3 regions of the Paenibacillus antri genome follow, and region 3 is predicted to be linked to each of the others. Evidence: riboswitches for the same ligand, from Rfam matches in the RefSeq annotation. Region 3 holds a riboswitch; each other region holds the start of a gene.

Region 1 (3,264 bases), on a different contig from region 3:
CCCGCTCGTGCTGCCGACGCTCGAGACGAACGCGAACCAAGATCGGCTCGACGCGCTGGTCGACACGTTCGAAGCGCTCGACGACCCGAACCTGATCGCCACCGTCCACTATTACGGGTTCTGGCCGTTCAGCGTCAACATCGCCGGCTTCACCCGATTCAACGAAGAGACGAAGAACGACGTCGTTCAAACGTTCGATCGTGTCTATACCACGTTCGTGTCCCAAGGCATTCCGGTCGTCTTGGGCGAATACGGTCTGCTTGGCTTCGATAACCATACGGGAACGATCGAGCAAGGCGAAAAGCTGAAGTTTTTCGAGTTTCTGCTTCATTACGTGCAGGAGCGGGGCATTACCCATATGCTGTGGGACAACGGACAGCACCTGAACCGAACCGAGCTGGAATGGAACGACCCGCAGCTGATCGATATGCTGAAAGCCAGCTGGAAGGCGCGTTCCGCGACCGCGGAAACCGATTTGATCTTCGTGCGTAAAGGCGAGGAGACGCAGGATGCCGTCATCGCGTTCGACTTGAACGACAGACGATTGGTCGGTCTTCGTCACGACGGAAAGCAGCTGCGCCGAGGCGAGGATTACGCGTTCGACGGCAATGCGTTGACGGTGAAGGCCGCCTTGCTGTCGGAGCTGACCGCGTCGGGGGAATACGGGGAACGCGCGGAGTTGGCCGCGGACTTCAACCGCGGCGCGGATTGGACGTTCGACGTCATCGTCTTCGATTCGCCGGTTCTTGAGGACGCGACGGGCACGACGGAGTCGTTCTCGATCCCGACCGCGTTCCATGGCGATCGCTTGGCGACGATGGAAGCCGTATACGCGGCGGGAGGCAACGCCGGCCCGCAAAACTGGACGTCGTTCAAGGAATTCGCGTACGCGTTCTCGCCGTCGTACGACGCGAACGAGATCAAGCTGACGCCGAACTTCTTCAAGGAAGTGAACGACGGCGAAGTGCTGCTGACGTTCCATTTCTGGAGCGGGGAGAAGGTCGCGTACACGATAACGAAAGCCGGCGAATCCGTAACGGGGAACGCGGCGGAATGAGCCGAAGGGGACTGTCTCATCCGGAGACGGTCCCCACTTTTTTGCGCTCATATGATCTTATAATGCGGTTCGATTTTCGTTCGATTTTCGTTCGCTCGCTTCTCCGCCGCGTCTACGGTGTGCTTCAGCAGCGTCGCGATCGTGACCGGACCGACGCCCGCCGGAACGGGGGTGATCGCCGAGGCGTTCGAAAGGCACGCGTCGAAGTCGACGTCGCCGACGTTGCCCGGATTGTAGCCGGCATCGAGGACGACTGCGCCGGGCTTGATCCAATCGCCTTGCACGAACTTCGGCTTGCCGACCGCCGCGACGACGATGTCCCCGGCGCCGACGACGTCCGGAAGCCGCTCCGTCTTGGAGTGGCAGATCGTCACGGTAGCGTTCCGATTCAGCAGCATGACGGACACCGGCTTCCCGAGGATCGGACTTCTTCCGATGACGACGGCGTGCTTCCCCTCTATGGGTAGGTTGTAATAATCCAGAATCGACACGATCGCCGCCGGCGTGCAGGACGGGAAGTCCGCGAAGCCGAACGCATTCCTCGCGAAGCCGAGCGTCGTCACGCCGTCGACGTCCTTCTCGATCGCGATCGCTTCGAACGCCGCTCGCTCGTCGATGCCATGCGGTACAGGGTGCTGAAGCAGAATGCCGTGAACCGCCGGGTCGTCGTTCAAGCGGCGGATGACGTCGACGAGCTCTTCCGTCGTCGTCGCCTCCGGCAGGTCGACGCGGACGGAATCGATTCCCAGCCTCCTGCATGCATTGCCCTTCATCTTCACATACGTCGCCGACGACGGATCGTCTCCGACCAGAATCGTCGCGAGCCGCGGCACGACGCCGCGCTCCGCAAGCGCCCCGATCCGCGCCGCCAGCTTCTCCTTGATGGCCGCAGCCACCGCGTTCCCGTCCAAGATCAACGGTTGTTCTCTCATTCGATCCCATCCCTTCGAAGGTGTAAGAAAACAGAAAGAGGCAAGGGGTTTCCCCCTTACCTCTGCCCAGGCGTTCGGCCGTTGTCGCCATGCGCTCCCCCGTGGTATCCACGTTACGCCAGTTACGCATGCCCTTAAGTTTCCTATATTATAGTTCGAGATTCCCGCCGAAGCAACGACCGTTTTATTCCGGTGCGTCCTTCACCCGTTCGACCTTCTCCGCGTCTTCGACTCCGATCGTGACGCTCCATTGATCGAGCGCCGCGTCGTACTCGGCTTGGCGAACGACCGGGACCGCCGCGGATTCGTAAGCCCGCAGCGCTTCCCGCACCGCGTCCGCCTCCGATAAATCCGCGCCGGACGGCTTCGGGCTGAGGACGATCGTCGCGCGATCGGCTTTCGCCCGCGCCGGGTACGATTCTTGCGATTCGCCGTACCACACCTGCACCCTCTGACCGACCTTCGCCTTCCTCGGCGCCGAGGAAAACCAGATCGCCGAGCGATCCGCCGCGACGACCAACATACGATCGTCCTGCTTCTTCACGACATACCCTTCGATCCCTGGAGGCGGCCCGACGGCTCGATCCTCGAACGTCCCCCGGCACCCCGCGATCGTCGCGGCCGACAACAACGACAGCGCCAAAATCCAAACCGACGTACGGCGAAACGCGCTCATCCCATCCCTCTTTCCAAGGCTACCGATATACCCCTAGACGATCTTTTCGGGAAAAGGGTTGCGTTCCGCTCGAAGGTTTACCGCCGCCGAATGAGTTGTTCCCGCCGGGGACCGACGGATACGTACGAAACCGGAACGCCGATCGACGACTCGACGAATTCGACGTACCGCCTTGCCGCGGGCGGAAGCGCCTCGAACGTTCGGCAGTCTGCGATGTCGCAAAGCCAACCGTCGAGCGTCTCGAGCACCGGAGCGGCCTTCTCCAACGCTCCGGTCGTCGGGAAGCGCCCGACGACGCGGCCGTCTTCCAGGCGATACGCCGTGCATACCGGGAGGCGGTCCAAGTACCCGAGCACGTCGAGGTTCGTCAGCGCGACCTCGGTCGCCCCTTGCAGCCGGCATCCGTACCGCGTCGCGACGGCGTCGAACCAGCCGACGCGCCTCGGGCGGCCCGTCACCGCCCCGTATTCCCCCGCGTCGCCGCCGCGGCGGCGGAGCTCCTCGGCGGCGGAGCCGCTCAGCTCGGTCGCGAACGGGCCGGCGCCGACGCAGCTCGAGTATGCCTTCGTAACGGCGAGTACGTTCGCGATGCTTCCCGC
Region 2 (3,264 bases), on a different contig from region 3:
CATGAACAAGGCGCCGACGTCTTGCGCGATGGAGCTGAGCGCTTCGAAGTCGATGATGCGCGGGTACGCCGACGCGCCCGCGACGATCATCCGCGGCATATGCTTGAACGCGAGCTTGCGCACCTTGTCGTAATCGATCGTGTGCGTGTCGTCTTCAACACCGTAAGGCACGAAGTTATACAAGATGCCGGACGCGTTGACCGGGCTGCCGTGCGTCAGGTGACCGCCGTGCGCCAGGTTCATGCCGAGCACCGTGTCGCCCGGCTTCAGCGCCGCGAGGTAGACGGCGAGGTTCGCCTGCGCGCCGGAGTGCGGCTGCACGTTCGCGTGCTCCGCGCCGAACAGCTGCTTCACGCGGTCGCGCGCGAGATCCTCGGCGACGTCGACGTATTCGCAGCCGCCGTAGTATCGGCGGCCCGGATAGCCTTCCGCGTATTTGTTCGTCAACACGGAGCCCATCGCTTCGAGGACGGCTTCGCTGACGATATTTTCCGATGCGATCAATTCGATGTTGTCCCGCTGGCGGCCGAGCTCGAGGCCCATCGCCTTCAGCATGTCCGGATCTTGCGCTCTCAAGTGTTCCATCGTATTCTCCATCTCCCTATTCTTCTTTCGTATTCGTCGGTTGTTCTATGACGTAGACGGCGCGCGCGCCGCCGATCAGCTTCGGCCGCGCGTACGCCGCGTTCACTCTGGCTTCCCCGATGCGGCGGACGGCCGGTCGGAACGGCACCGCCACCTTGCGCAGATGCATCCCGATCAACGTCTCCCCGATGTCGATCCCGGCATGCGCCGCGATCTCCTCGACCATGACCGCGCCTTGGACGTTCCGGTACGCGTACGACGCCATCGCGCCGCCCGCCTTCGGCACCGGTACGACGGTCACCGGCTCGAGGCCGTATCGCTCGGCCGCATCCGGTTCGACGACCAGCGCGCGATTCAGATGCTCGCAGCATTGATACGCCACATAGATGCCCGTCTCGCGCCGAAATCGCTGCAGCCCGTCGAACAGCGCCGCCGCGACGTCCGACGCGCCCGCCGTGCCGATGCGGCTCCCGAGCACCTCGCTCGTGCTGACGCCGACGACGAACAACCGCCCTGCGGTCAATCCCCCCGCCTGCGCCGTCTCCATCGCCGTCCGGTATACATCCTCCGCCCAACGTTCGCGATCCGTCGTCATGTTCGCACCGCCTTGCTTGATTTATGGATGAAGGTTCGACTGCGCTTCCAGCGCGCACACCTTGCCGATCCGATTCTTATGCCGCTCCCCTTGCGAAAACTCGGTCGCGAGCCACGTGCCGACGATTTCCTGCGCCAGTCCCGGCCCGATTACGCGCTCGCCCATCGCGAGAACGTTGGTATCGTTATGCTCCCGCGTCGCCTTCGCCGAAAAGACGTCGTGCACGAGCGCGCAGCGGATGCCCGGCACCTTGTTCGCCGCGATCGACATGCCGATGCCCGTGCCGCAAATCAGAATGCCTCGGTCGGCCTTGCCCGACACGACTTGATTGCACACCGCCGACGCGAAGTCGGGATAGTCGACCGATTCCGGCCCGTGCGCGCCGAAATCCTCCAGCTCATGCCCCAGGGAACGAATGAACTCGAGCAGCTCCGCCTTGAGCCGATAGCCGGCGTGATCCGCTCCGATCGCGATCTTCATCTGAACCGCCTCCTCTTCTTCTGAGCCATATTATACCCCAAACGGCAAAAAAGAGCATACGACGGAAACGTTCCGTCCATGCTCTGCCCAGGCGACCGGCCGTATGTCCCGATGCTCCAATGTGGTACTCCACAAATGTCGCCAGTTACATCGGGTTCCATTCGAAATATGGTGCTTCCATCATACCGCATCCGTCATTCGCTGTAAAGACGATCCAACGCCGCCGCGATCGCGGTTTCGATCTCGTCGGCCGTCTTCTCGTAGCGCGCGCGGCTGCCTCCGATCGGGTCCTGCACGTCCGGATTCGGCAGCCGCCGATCCAGCTCGTACAGCTTCTCCCGCTCTTCGTTCGAAATCTGCTGCCCGAGCGCGAGGCGCATCTGCAGCTCGGCCGCGAGCGACTCCCGCTCCGCGAACAGCGCCGCCGTCTCGGGGTCCCCGCCCGCGTATTCCTTCAGCGCGAACGTCTTCTCGACCGCATCGGGATACAATTCTAATAGATGCCGCTTATGATGCGACGTCATCGTCAAGATCAGATCGGCCCAACGTACGAGCTCCGGCGTCGCTTCGCTCGAGCGAAACCCGCTCGGGTCGACGCCCCGCTCCCGCAGCACGTCCGCGGCATGGCCCGACATCGGCTGCCCCGGGACCGCGGCCACGCCGGCCGATTTCACTTCCACGGGAACGCCCCGCGCCGCCGCCCGCTTGCGGAACAACGCTTCGGCCATCGGGCTTCGGCACGTATTACCGGTACATACCAATAAAATTCGTTTCACGCGCTTTCCACCCCCCTTGGTCTTATTTTATGTAAAACGACCAAGAAGTACAAACCGCCTCGGCCTCCTTAAATTAGGAACAACACGCCGAAGACGAGCAGCACCGCGCCTCCGAGCGCTTCGCCGTACTCGCCGATCATCTGGCCGACGCGCCGGCCGACGAGCAGCCCGACGACGGACAGCAAACCGCCCATCGCGCCGAACAGCAGCACGGTCAACGCCAGGTCCGTCGCGAACATGCCGAGCGAGACGCCGACCGACAGCGAATCGACGCTGACGCTGATCGCGAACGCCAGCAAGCCGAACAGCGACCCCGTATTGAACGACGGGGCGTCGCCCGCGCGCAGCGAGTTGTAAATCATGTGTCCGCCCAAGACGACGAGCAGGCCGCCGCCGATCATGGACGCGACGCCGCCGAGCAGTACGCTGACGTACTGGCCCATGAATAGGCCGACGAGCGGCATGATGACGTGGAACGCGGCGATCGCGGCGCTGATTCTCGCCACGTGCAGCAGACGAATGCCCTTCATTCCGATGCCGACGCATAACGAGAACGCGTCCATGCCGAGCGCGACGGCGATCAGGAGGATCGTCGTCGTCGACCCAAGATGTTCCGTTATATCCGCCAAGCCTTCCCCCTCCTGTCCCTTCTTTCCCATGCTTATGCGGACAAGAACGGATGTATGTCCGGGGGGAAAGGACCGACGGGGAAGGCGTGATTATACGGTGACGATGCGGTTGCCGGCCGCCTTGCGCAGCCGATTCATGAAGGCGAGGCCGAGGCCGGACGGATCGACGGCCTCGGCGTACAGCCGCTCGATGGCTGCG
Region 3 (3,264 bases):
ATGAATCCGAGAACGACGCCGATGAGGATCGTCAGCGCCCTTTTCTGAGACAACGGCTTCTCCTGCCATCGGTTCGACCCGAGCTTGCCGAAAAATTGTTTCAGAATCGTCGCGATCGCGACGACGACCAACACGATGCCGAGCGCGTGCTTCATGATCGTATCCTGATGCGCCGCGAGCGGCGGATACGCTTGCAGCAGCAGCACCGCGCCGATCGCGCTCGGGACGCTGCCGATCGCGAGATATTTCACGAGCCCCAAGTTAATCGTCTTCTGCCGGATATGCTGAATGCTTCCGAACAGCTTCGTAACCGAGTTATAGAACAGGTCCGTCGCGATCGCGACGCTGGGGGAGATCCCGATCCACATGAGCACCGGGGTCAACAAGGCCGCGCCGCCGACGCCCGTCAATCCTACGAGCGCGCCTACCAAAAAACCCATCGCTACAATTTCCGCTTCCATCGTTTCACCCCGCCCTATATAAGCATTGCTTATTGGTTGCATCAAAACCTATGATAGTGTATTCGAGGAACCTAGACGGGTGCGGGGGGCTTTACTTAAAGTATTTCTGAAAAAAAGCGCATCGCCAAGCAACCTCGCGGGCGTTCTGGGCGTGGGCGAATGCACCGGACGAATGCGAAATTTTCGATGGACCGGACGGCGATTCCGGAGAGCGGCCGGGCGTACAAGGCGGATCGTTCGGAAAATGAGGGGGCTTTTCGCCAAAGGGGTGGAAAGACAAGGAAAGAAAAAATGCGGAGACCGCTTGCATATCGTTGTCAGAATTGTCGAACAATATCTTCAAATCCAATGGAGGTGTTATCGCATGAGCAAATATTCGAACCCTAGCAGCCTGATCGTCCCGGAAGCCAATGCGGCCATGGATCAACTGAAACATCAAATCGCTCAGGAGGTCGGGGTGCAGCTGCCGCCGGACGGGTATTACGGTTATGTCTCGACTCGCGACACGGGCGCTATCGGGGGCCATATGGTTCGCAGAATGGTGCAAATCGCGGAAGAGACGTTGGCGCGCGGCGGCCGGGCGTAAGGGTTGCCTCGGCCTCCGTACATAAAAAAATCCCCGGGCCACAGTTGGCCTCGGGGATTTTTTTCTTACGCTTCTCGCTTCGCCAAACCGGACATGCCGCTCCGGAACGACCGCTTCGGCAGCTGCCATCCCTTCTTGACCGACCACATGCGAAGCGCCAGCAAGCCGGCGAACAAGACGTACATCTCCCAGCCGGTCTCGCCGAAGCCCATGGCGACGACGAGACCGCCGAGCATCGCCCAGACGCCGTACACTTCCTCGCGGAAGACGAGCGGCTTGCGCCGCGCTAGGATGTCGCGGATGACGCCGCCGCCGCAGCCGGTGAGCAGCGCCGCGATCATGACCGCCGGCAGCGGCAGTCCCTTCTGCGCGGCGAGCAAGGCGCCTTGAATGGCGAAGGCGGCGAGGCCGACGGCGTCGAAGAACACCCACTTCTGTACGTGGTTGGCCCAGAGACGCGGCGCGAAGTAGACGATCGAGCTCGCGACGAGGGCGGTGACGAGCAGATCGCCTTGCTCCCACAAGGAGCGCGTCGGCGCGTCGATCACGAGATTGCGCAGAATGCCGCCGCCGAACGCCGTCACCAGCCCGAGCGCGTACACGCCCAAGATATCGTACTCTTCTTCCATCGCCGACATCGAGCCGCTCATCGCGAACGCCACCGTGCCGATGAACGTCAACAGCTCCCATGCGAACATGGTCCATATCCCCTCTCTGTGCATGAAAAAAAAGCGTCTGACAAGGGAGTCCCCTTCCGTCAAACACTTCGCCCAGGCGTACGGCTATATCCCCGCGCGCTCCCTCGTGGTCCCCCACGCTTCGCCAGTTACGCGCGTTCGAATGCATCATGTCATAACGAATCCGGTTTTGATACACACTTAAGATATCACCGCTTACGCCGGATGTCCAGCACAATTCGCGGCACCGGCGGCATGCAAAAAATCCCTTCGATTTCTGAAGGGATTTGAGCGAATCGATCCAGCGGATTATCGTTTCTCGTTCTCGTTCTCGTTCTCGTTCTCGGCGATCATGTCCCGGGTCGCCCCCTTGAATTCGTGCAGCGTTCGCCCGAACGCGCGGCCGAGCTCGGGCAGCTCGCCAAGCAGCTGCTGCTCGGCCAAGAGATGAAGAGCCATAAGCTATGCGAACAGATCGGCTTCTCGAGCTATCCGCACTTCTGCACGCAATTCAAGAAAATAACGGGGATGACGCCCAGCGAGTATAAGCAACAGGCCAAATTGAAAAGCTCCCGTTCTTCCGCCGGATCGGTCTGATCCGACTCGCGTATGGCTGGGGCTTCTTTCGCTTAGGCCCCGGACGGCCGCGCCGCCCGGTCCTGGTATTTCGCGAAGCCTTCCGTGATCCAATACGGAATCGAGGCGAGCAGCAGGTATGCGATGAAGATATGCGCATAGTTCATCCCTTTGTATAACTGGAACAAATCCAACGCTCCCATCAGCGGCTTAACCCCGAAGGCGAAAACCAGGCTCAGACCGATCATGTACAGAAGGTAACTCTTCTTATGCCGAAGGGTGAATTGGTACAGAAGCATGTAAGACACAGGCAATAGAGACGCGTCCAATCCGAGACTGTTCGTCAAGAACGGCAACCACTTGAACGGATATTCCCATAACCCGTGCGTCGTGCCGAAGGCGTCGATGTACACGGTGATCATGTGGACCCCGAAACCGAAGAAACCGATTCGGAACGCCTTGCTCCGATCCAAGAAAATAAATAATAAGATTAACGGGGCCACGAAGATCAATATCGTCGCCCAAAATTGCCAAGTGTCGAAAGCCGAAAATGTTTGCCAATATTCAAACCAATGCGTCTTCGTCGTTACCATCTCGTCGGTGATCTTCTTCAGCGCCTCTTGCTGCTCGTCCGACATCCGGACTCCTCCTCGGGTAGCTCTCTTTTCCCTTAGATTTCGCGTCCGAGGGCGGAAATATCCGATCTCTTCGCAAATATTCGATTTTTTGAAACTAAGGAAAAAGAGCCCCGCGAAGCAAGTCGCGAGGCTCTTCCCCTTATCGATTCCGATTAATAACCCAACACCGACCGGCTGATGATCACCAACAAGATGAACAACACCAAGATCGCGCCTACGGAAGTGAATCCACCGCCTACACCGCATCCTACAGCTGCCATTTCGATCCACCCCCCTCCGTTCTTCTGCAATATACGAAGGGGACGAGAAGTGCGGGTGTGCGAACG

What was found. Region 3 has a riboswitch for ZMP and ZTP ahead of FE782_RS15155 (trimeric intracellular cation channel family protein). Riboswitches for the same ligand answer to the same signal wherever they lie in the genome.
Region 1: another riboswitch for ZMP and ZTP. It lies ahead of FE782_RS24895 (bifunctional 5,10-methylenetetrahydrofolate dehydrogenase/5,10-methenyltetrahydrofolate cyclohydrolase); the one in region 3 lies ahead of FE782_RS15155 (trimeric intracellular cation channel family protein).
Region 2: another riboswitch for ZMP and ZTP. It lies ahead of rpiB (ribose 5-phosphate isomerase B); the one in region 3 lies ahead of FE782_RS15155 (trimeric intracellular cation channel family protein).

What each region holds. Positions count from the first base shown of each region.
Region 1 covers NZ_VCIW01000020.1:146,366-149,629, forward strand. The annotation lists gene FE782_RS24890 (cellulase family glycosylhydrolase) at 1-1,057, shown strand, start outside; gene FE782_RS24895 (bifunctional 5,10-methylenetetrahydrofolate dehydrogenase/5,10-methenyltetrahydrofolate cyclohydrolase) at 1,105-1,989, opposite strand; ZMP/ZTP riboswitch at 2,047-2,125, opposite strand; gene FE782_RS24900 (DUF3221 domain-containing protein) at 2,174-2,665, opposite strand; gene FE782_RS24905 (adenylosuccinate synthase) at 2,743-3,264, opposite strand, start outside.
Region 2 covers NZ_VCIW01000014.1:19,608-22,871, reverse strand. The annotation lists gene glyA (serine hydroxymethyltransferase) at 1-585, opposite strand, end outside; gene FE782_RS19280 (TIGR01440 family protein) at 602-1,180, opposite strand; gene rpiB (ribose 5-phosphate isomerase B) at 1,202-1,660, opposite strand; ZMP/ZTP riboswitch at 1,739-1,819, opposite strand; gene FE782_RS19270 (low molecular weight protein arginine phosphatase) at 1,855-2,436, opposite strand; gene FE782_RS19265 (manganese efflux pump MntP) at 2,505-3,065, opposite strand; gene FE782_RS19260 (L-threonylcarbamoyladenylate synthase) at 3,156-3,264, opposite strand, start outside.
Region 3 covers NZ_VCIW01000009.1:122,403-125,666, reverse strand. The annotation lists gene FE782_RS15165 (sulfite exporter TauE/SafE family protein) at 1-461, opposite strand, end outside; gene FE782_RS15160 (alpha/beta-type small acid-soluble spore protein) at 826-1,047, shown strand; gene FE782_RS15155 (trimeric intracellular cation channel family protein) at 1,113-1,745, opposite strand; ZMP/ZTP riboswitch at 1,809-1,887, opposite strand; gene FE782_RS15150 (Sec-independent protein translocase family protein) at 2,034-2,183, opposite strand; gene FE782_RS33305 (helix-turn-helix domain-containing protein) at 2,172-2,321, shown strand; gene FE782_RS15140 (CBO0543 family protein) at 2,354-2,938, opposite strand; gene FE782_RS32910 (YjcZ family sporulation protein) at 3,091-3,198, opposite strand.